2 regions of the Actimicrobium sp. CCI2.3 genome follow, and region 1 is predicted to be linked to the other one. Evidence: predicted binding sites of a transcription regulator. Region 1 holds the regulator's gene; the other holds the start of a gene.
What was found. Region 1 encodes LexA, which represses DNA repair genes until DNA is damaged. Its sites were predicted from a motif close to ACTGTATNNNNATACAGT; they were not measured.
Positions count from the first base shown of each region.

Region 2: the regulator LexA is predicted to act here: its motif matches at 1,652-1,669, upstream of imuA (translesion DNA synthesis-associated protein ImuA).

Region 1 is NZ_JASJWR010000003.1:164,740-168,952, reverse strand. Features, by position in the region: gene QN370_RS03160 (replicative DNA helicase) at 1-376, opposite strand, end outside; gene rplI (50S ribosomal protein L9) at 508-960, opposite strand; gene rpsR (30S ribosomal protein S18) at 998-1,288, opposite strand; gene priB (primosomal replication protein N) at 1,275-1,595, opposite strand; gene rpsF (30S ribosomal protein S6) at 1,611-1,979, opposite strand; gene lexA (transcriptional repressor LexA) at 2,200-2,862, shown strand; gene QN370_RS03130 (glycosyltransferase family 39 protein) at 2,993-4,213, opposite strand, start outside.
Region 2 is NZ_JASJWR010000008.1:53,165-57,377, reverse strand. Features, by position in the region: gene QN370_RS06540 (DUF3047 domain-containing protein) at 1-98, opposite strand, end outside; gene QN370_RS06535 (3'-5' exonuclease family protein) at 110-1,498, opposite strand; gene imuA (translesion DNA synthesis-associated protein ImuA) at 1,721-2,518, shown strand; gene QN370_RS06525 (DNA polymerase Y family protein) at 2,454-3,923, shown strand.

The DNA of each region.
Region 1 (4,213 bases):
TGCCGGTGCCGGTGAGCGACTCGAACACCGTAATCACGTCGGCTGGTCGGGACCCGTTGATCAGCTTGACGATGTGCTGAAAGATCAGACGGTGGTCATACCGATAGAAATCGTCCTGATGAATAAAGTCGGCAATCCTGTCCCAGGCCGCGTTGTCGAGCAACAAACCGCCCAAAACGGACTGCTCGGCTTCGATTGAATGCGGGGGGACACGTAGCGCGTCGAGCTGGATATCCGGGCGCGAACCGGAACGAAAATCAGAGCGAGATTCAGAGCGAGATTCAGAGCGAGATTCAGAGCGAGATTCAGGGCGAGATTCACCACGGGATTCAGGCCCTGAATCAGGGCGGGCGTCGGAGCGTTCACGTTTGTTCATGACCCGGATTATACCTGCTGGGCAAGCCGGACCCGGGCTGCATTCTTGCAATATTACGGCGACAACGATTCTGACAGGCATAAAAAAAGCCGGACGAATCCGGCTTCTCTGCAAGGCACTGCACTCAAGAATTAAGCGTGCTGACCCAGTACGGAAACAATTACTTCAACCAGCACATCGGTGTGCAAGGCGACCAGGATCGGATGATCACCAGTTGTCTTCAATGGGCCTGTTGACAGGCGCACTTGCGATTTCTCGACAGCGAAACCTTGCTTGGTCAGTGCATCGGCGATGTCTGCATTGGTTACCGAACCAAACAGACGACCATCGACACCCGACTTTTGCGAGATCTGAACGGTCATGCCGGCCAGTTTCTCACCATGGGCTTGGGCTTCGACCAATTTCTCGGCAGCGATTTTTTCCAGTTCTGCACGCTTGACTTCAAATTCAGCGACAGCGCTGGTGGTCGCACGACGCGCCATGCGTTGCGGGATCAGGAAGTTACGGGCATAACCATCCTTGACCTTGACGACTTCGCCAAGATTGCCAAGGTTGACGACTTTTTCTAACAAAATGATTTGCATATTTTTCTCCGAATTGGGTAATTGACGTTTGCGTCAGTTACGCGTGATGCAGGTCGGTGTACGGCAACAGCGCGAGGAAACGTGCGCGCTTGATTGCGGTATCGACTTGACGTTGATAGTGAGCGCGGGTACCGGTCAGGCGTGCTGGCATGATCTTGCCGTTTTCCTGAACGAAATCCTTGAGCGTATCGACGTCTTTGTAGTCGACCTGTTCCACGTGTGCAGCGGTGAAGCGGCAGAATTTCTTACGCTTGAACAATGGGTTCTGTTGTTTGCGTTTTTCTTTAAGCTTGAGCTTGTTCTTGTCGAATTTTTTACCGAATGCCATTTGAGGCTCCTGTATCTGAGGTTGGTTCGAAATCAATGATGTGAAACACGAGACTTTTACTGTTGCGGTTCTTGCGCGCCAGGAAACCGGTGAAGTGGAACAACGCACCCAATGGGGCTTGATCAAACCGGCCTGAAATTTCGCCTGCTGCAATGGCGGAAATCTCGAACTCGACTTGTCGTTCTACCCTGGCTTCGGTTTGCTTCGAGGCGTGCTGCAATTTCGCGGACACGATCGGGATGCCTGCCGGTGTGTAGCGCATCAATTCACGCTCGGCGATACTGGCAACAAACTGAAGCTGATTCACTCTTCCTGGTAACAATTACGCTGCAGGTGCCTCGGAACGATGGCTTTTGGCCGCATCTTCCTTTTGTACTGCCTTCATCATTGGCGAAGGAGCGGTTTCGGCTTTCTTCAGCTTGACGGTCAGGTGACGCAGGACTGCATCATTGAATTTGAAACCGGTTTCGATTTCGACCAGGGTCTCGTTGTCGCATTCGATGTTCATGCAAACATAGTGTGCTTTGGCGAGCTTCTGGATCAGGTAAGCCATCTGACGACGACCCCAATCTTCAACGCGGTGAACAACGCCACTGTGGGCTGCAACGACAGCCTTGTAGCGCTCGATCATGGCGGGCACTTGCTCGCTCTGATCCGGATGGACGATAAATACTATTTCATAATGACGCATGCAATCTCCTGTTGGACGGATTGAAAATAACGCCCACCCCGGCGTCAAGACGAGTGTGGGAAGAGGAAAGTCGGCAAGGATACCCGCAAAGCTGACAAAACTCAATGATTACGCCCGTTTGCCCGGAAATGGTTGATGCCAACCCTGTAATGACTTGCATTTGACCGCTCACTGTATAAAACTACAGCCTGTTTATCCACACAGCGACGCTGTCATCATCATGATCAAACTTACCGCGCGGCAGGAACAGATCCTGAACCTGATCCGTGACGCCATCACCAATACCGGATTTCCTCCGACACGCGCAGAAATCGCCAGGGAACTTGGCTTTCGCTCGGTCAATGCTGCCGAAGAACATTTGCAAGCACTGGCACGAAAAGGCGCGATTGAAATTTCACCGGGCACATCGCGTGGCATCAGGCTGATCAAGTCAGCCGTCGAACTGGCCACCGAGCGACATAACCATCAACTTGTGCTGCCGCACCCTGCGTTGATGCAACTGAGTTTGCCGTTAGTCGGACGGGTTGCGGCAGGGTCACCTATCCTGGCGCTGGAACATGTCGAAGCAACCTATCAGGTCGACCCCTCCCTGTTTACTGCCAAGCCTGATTACCTGCTGAAGGTCCGCGGCATGTCGATGCGCGATGCCGGCATCATCGACGGGGACCTGATTGCCGTCAAAAAATCCGACAGTGCCCGCAACGGGCAGATTGTCGTGGCACGCCTTGGCGACGATGTCACGGTCAAGCGCTATCACAAGACCGGTGAAATGATCGAACTGCTGCCGGAGAATCCCGACTTCGCAGCTATCCGCATTGACCCTGAACGGGATGATTTTTCACTGGAAGGATTGGCGGTCGGATTGCTGCGCAGCTGGAACTGAATCAGGATTGAGCACGGCTTCTTGCATTGACCGGAGCATCTGCATCGCGGGTAACGCGTCGAGATCGGCAAGCACCGCCCAGTGCAAGAAGGACTGGAGATCGCTCCCTCACAAATGCACGTTGACGCTATCAGCGCGCTTCCAATGCCAGCTTCTTGTCGAACTTGATGCTGGCGATGTCCGGCATGGGAGCGTCCACGCGGTTACGGAACAACCAGAAACGCTGCCACTCATCTCCAGGCCGTGCACCGTCCCAGACGGGCTCCCAGACAGACAAGTCAACTTCTCCGGGGCCGCTTGCGACAAAACCTTGCATCAAGAGCGCACGGCATTTAGTCGCAGGGAACAGTTCACGCCGGATCGTAATGCGATGGGCCACATAGTTCAGCATTGCACGCTCGCTTTCCCCCATGCCGATACTGGTAACGCAATCGACCGAGGACGGCCACGGAATTGCCGAGAACACGCGCTGATAGCTTTTTGCATAGTCCAGCCACGGCATCCACAGCGTTGTCAGTAAAGCCCACGTCAGCGTCATCCCTGTAAACCAAGTGGTCAGCCCATAGGCCGGATACCGTCGAAACCAACGACACGCACACCAGGCAACACAGGTTAGCGTCAGCGCCATCAAAAAAATCGGCAGATCAAACGTCGGAATGAAGTCGGACGGCAAGACGCGCAGCAGCCTCGGCCAGGCAGGGGTTGCGTCGGTTGCCATCATGATGGCCCATCCCAGCCAGATTACTGCGGCCAGCAGCCCGAATAACCATTGACTGATTTTCGTCCACGCCCAGTCTGCCAGCTGTGGAATATGCGAAACCGCTGGTGCTGCCAGTATCGCTAGCGGAACCAGTAGCGGCAAGGCGTACACGGCACGGACTGACTCGGAAAAAGACAGTACCAGCAACATCACCAGGGTGGAGATCAGTCCATATTGCATTGCCGGATGAGTCAATGCCACGAATCGCTGACGCCATAGCGCAAACAATGCCAGTGGCAATGCAGGAAACGTGAACCACGGTAACGTTTGCAGCCAGAATCCTTTCGGATGCTCCGTGCCTGAACGCACGCCCGAGAAACCAAAGTAACGGCCAAAGTTGTTTTCCCAGAACCAGACCATGAACAGGCCAGGCGAGCGGTCGTGCAGAAGAAACGGCCAAATGGACAACATGGGTAAGGCGACAAAAAAGGCAACGACGAGGCCGCGCGCATACCGCCCGTTGCGCCACTCGTTAAAACACACTGGCAACATCAGTGTAGTCATGCCGATGACTGCCGGTCCAAGTATGCCTTTGGACAAAAAAGTGACACCAACGCCTAGGCCTAGCAACACCCCTCCCGTCTTCGGCAG
Region 2 (4,213 bases), on a different contig from region 1:
GCTGCGCCGGGTTGCATCTGCGAGAACGCTGGAATATCCACTGCCTGCACGCCAGCGGAGACCAGCAGCAACAGCAGACTGCAGGAGATTTTTTTCATCAGGAAATGCCTCAGTAAAGTGGGAGGATACGGTCCGGCATGGCCGACAGTTTTTTATGTAGTAGCTGATAGACGTCGCGATCAAAACGTGGCTGGCCTTGTTCGGTCAACTGGCGCGCTTCAGCTTCACACGTGGCCGTGCCCAGATAGCTCCAGTTATCGATGACATGCAGCGCCGCTTCTTCGCGAATACCGATCGGCCCGGCATAGGGCCACGGTTTCATGCGGCTGGTTTCGAGTGCCATGCGCAAGCGCGCGGTGTGCGACGCGAGGCTTTCGCGCGCACAGCACGCGCCCTTGCACTGCGCGACCTGGCTGGCAAAACACGGCTTACCGGCAGCGACTTTTTCCAGTCCGAGCAAAACCCGGCAAAGCTGGTGTGCGGTAGCAAGTGCCGTCAGGGCGGTCGTAGCTTTGCGGTGGGTGGCAAACGGGCCGAACAGCTCTGCCTCGTCGGCGGCTTGCATCTCGTCGGTCTTCACCAGCGTCAACTGCGATTGCGCATCCAGACGCCAGAGGCACGCGGCGTCAGACCGACGCAATTGGCGGTTATGCGAGGGTGACATTTGCTTGATCAGCATCGCTTCCTTGAGCAATGCCCCCAGCTCGCCAGCGGTTTCGACCCATTCGATACGCCGGATTTGCTGCGACAGTTCCAGCTCCTTGGCCGAATGATGATCCCCACTGAAATGCGACAACACGCGACGGCGCAAGTTGTTGGCCTTGCCGACATACAGCGGCAACGCCCCTTCGCCATAAAACAGGTAGACGCCGTGCGTGGAAGGCAAGTCATCGACCATCGCAGCATCCAGATTGGAGGGCAAATTCGGCCGCGCAGTGAGTTCCTTGACGGCGGCATTGATCACCGCATGCGGCAAAGTGGCATGGATGGTTTCCCAGAATTGCCAGATCAGCTGGGCGTCACCAAGTGCGCGATGACGTTCCGTCACCTGCAACTGATGGCGCTCGGCCAGCGTGTCGAGATTGTGTTTGACGAATTCGGGATAGAGCTTGCGGGAGAGCTTGACGGTGCACAACACGGTCGGTCGGAAGTCGATACCGACTCGCTTGAATTCATTCTTTAAAAAGCCATGATCGAAGCGCGCATTGTGGGCCAGAAAAATCCGCCCTTCCAGACGCTTGTGGATCTCGACCGCGAGCTCGTCAAAGCCCGGTGCATTGGCCACCATCGCATTCGAAATCCCGGTCAGGCCTTCGATGAATTCAGGGATAGACCGATGCGGATTGACCAGACTGCTCCAGTGCCGCACGCCCTCCTCATCGACTTCAACGATGCCGACTTCGGTAATGCGATCAGTGACCGCCGTCGCACCAGTGGTTTCGAGGTCGACGAAGGCAAGGCGGGGGTGGGCCGGGTTGTAGGCCGGATTGTGGGCCATTAGGAAAGTCTTTCACTGAAGCAGCTATAGGCGGGACATCGAGGCGGCGGAGACCAGGCGGAAAAATCCTCGCCAGAGTAGCGGTTCACGCAGCGAGGCTCAAGAATTATTTATCGAAAAACGACTTGACGGGGAGTACCCGGAATCACATATACTGTGCATCCATACAGTGTTTTAACGACACCCGGAAAATTCACCCGACTCATCATAACGGAGATTCCCATGCTCGCATCCACCACCCGCTTTGCCACCCCTGCCGTCGCCAACGCCTTGCTGGCAACGATGCCGGACACTGTCTGGCGTGGCAACCAGATGGGATCGCAACGGGCGGTGGTAACTCCGTCCGGATTCCGGGCACTGGATCGCGAGTTGCCCAATGGCGGCTGGCCGGCGTCGGTCCTGATCGAGTTACTGCTGGCACAACCGGGTATTGGTGAATTGCGGTTGCTGGCACCACTGATTGCGTCACTCACCCAGGCTAAAAAAACCGTGATTCTGATGGCGCCGCCGCATATTCCGTTTGCTGCTGCGCTGGCGGAACTGGGTATCGACCTCACCCACATCCTGCTGGTGGAAGCCGAAAAGCCGGCTGATCGTATCTGGGCCATCGAACAGGCGCTCAAAAGTGCCAGTTTCGGTGCCTTGTTGTGCTGGTTGCCTCAATGCCGCGCAGACCATTTGCGCCGACTGCAACTGGCCGCCGGGGCAGGCGAAGGCTTGACCTTCGTATTTCGACCGGCTGCAGCGCAACACGAGTCCTCACCGGCACCGCTGCGCATGGTGTGCCGGGCGGCCGCATCAGGCCAGTTGTCTGTGGAGGTCATCAAACGACGCGGCCCGGTTCATAGCCAGCCAGTGTTTCTGCCGCTGACAGTGCCGTCGGTACTGGATCAGCCGTTTGCCAACCAGTCCCTAGCCGACATCCTTCCATTCACCTTACCGGTTACCCCACTCCATGCTGTGGATCGCCCTGCACTTCCCGCAACTGCCACTCGATACCGTACTGCGCTGCCGGCCTGAGGCCGCGACCACGCCAGTCGTGGTGGTCGAACGTAAACGAGTTATTGGAGGGAGCCAATCCGCCACGGATTGCGGCATTACGCCGGGCATGTCGGAAGCCAATGCCTGGAGCATGAACGCTGCCTTGCTGACTTTCCCGCGGTCGCCGGCACAGGAGCTCGAAGCGTTGCACGAAGCAGCACTGTGGGCATTGCATTTCACGCCGCAAGTAGTGTTGCAGGATGCGGGTTTGCTGCTCGATATCACGGCCAGCTTGCGGCTATTTGGTGGATTCGACAACTTGTCGGCACAACTTGCCGGCGGCATCGATGATCTCGGTCTGACCACGCAAATGGCATGTGCATCGACCGCCAGTGCAGCATGGCTGGTGGCGCGCAGTCGCGGCGAGTGGAAAGACAAAACCCTCAGCGACCTGCTCGCGCCGGTGCCGTTGGCAGTACTGGTTTCGGCGCGACCACATCTTGATACGCTGCTTGGCATCGGTTGCCAAACGCTTGGCCAGTTGCGTCGTATGCCGCGTGCCGGAATTGCACGTCGCTTCGGCAATGGCCTGCTACGTGAAATCGATCGGGCTTACGGCGATGAAGCGGAGGTCCATGCCTGGTTCACTGCACCAGCCAGTTTTGACGTCCGACTGGAACTGCCGGCGCAAGTGAGCAATACCGATGCGTTGTTGTTTGCCGCACGTCGGCTGCTGCTACAACTGACTGGCTGGCTCAATGCACACCAATCAGCCATCAACAGCATTACCTTATGGCTGCATCATGAAACAACCCGCCAACGCGACCGTCGCAGCACGCCGGTTCACATCCAGCTCGCCAGCGCAAGTCGTGATCCGGCACATCTGACACTGCTGCTGAAAGAGCGCCTTGGACAAGTTGCGCTCAATGCGCCTGTGATCGAACTGTCGCTGGCAGCCGACCAGATCGTGCCGCTGGCCACACCCAATACCGAATTATTTCCGAGTGCCGCAACCCAAGCCGAAAGCATCGGCTTGCTAATTGAACGCCTGCAAAGCCGGCTCGGTATCGATGCTGTGCGCCAACTCTCACTGGTGGCCGATCACCGACCAGAAAAAAGTTATGCGTTGCTCCCGATACAATCGTTATTACCAACACCACGCAGTACTGGTACCAAAGTCACCGCACAAAAAAGAATGGTCCGTCCGACCTGGTTGCTGGCGCGACCACTGGCGCTGATTACGCGCCAGCACAAACCTTTTTATCAAAGCCCGCTGACCTTGCTGGCGGGCCCGGAGCGGATCGAATCAGGCTGGTGGGACGATGCGCTGGCCTTGCGTGATTACTTCATCGCCGAAAACGACAACCATGCGCTGTTATGGATTTTTCGCCAACGCGTCGGCAATGTCGAGAGCGGCTGGTTTCTGCATGGGTATTTCGGCTGACCGGGTAAAAACCCGCCGCAGCATCGAAACGTCCTGTGCATCCCCTTAACAAGATCACCACAGTGGCATCGATACGTTTTCACCATGGATGGCTGAACAAAAACTGGTGCAGCATGTTGCGACGTGTGTATCTATCAGATCGTATTAGCCAGTCGGCAATGCGCCGACGCAAATGTTTCGACGCTGACCGTAATTGTGCAGCTGCCTGCGCCACAGGCAAGTTCTGGTATCGCGTTAGCACTCGCGGTTCGAGCAGTAACATGCCACTGCTTCCTGAGTGCACCCAAGTG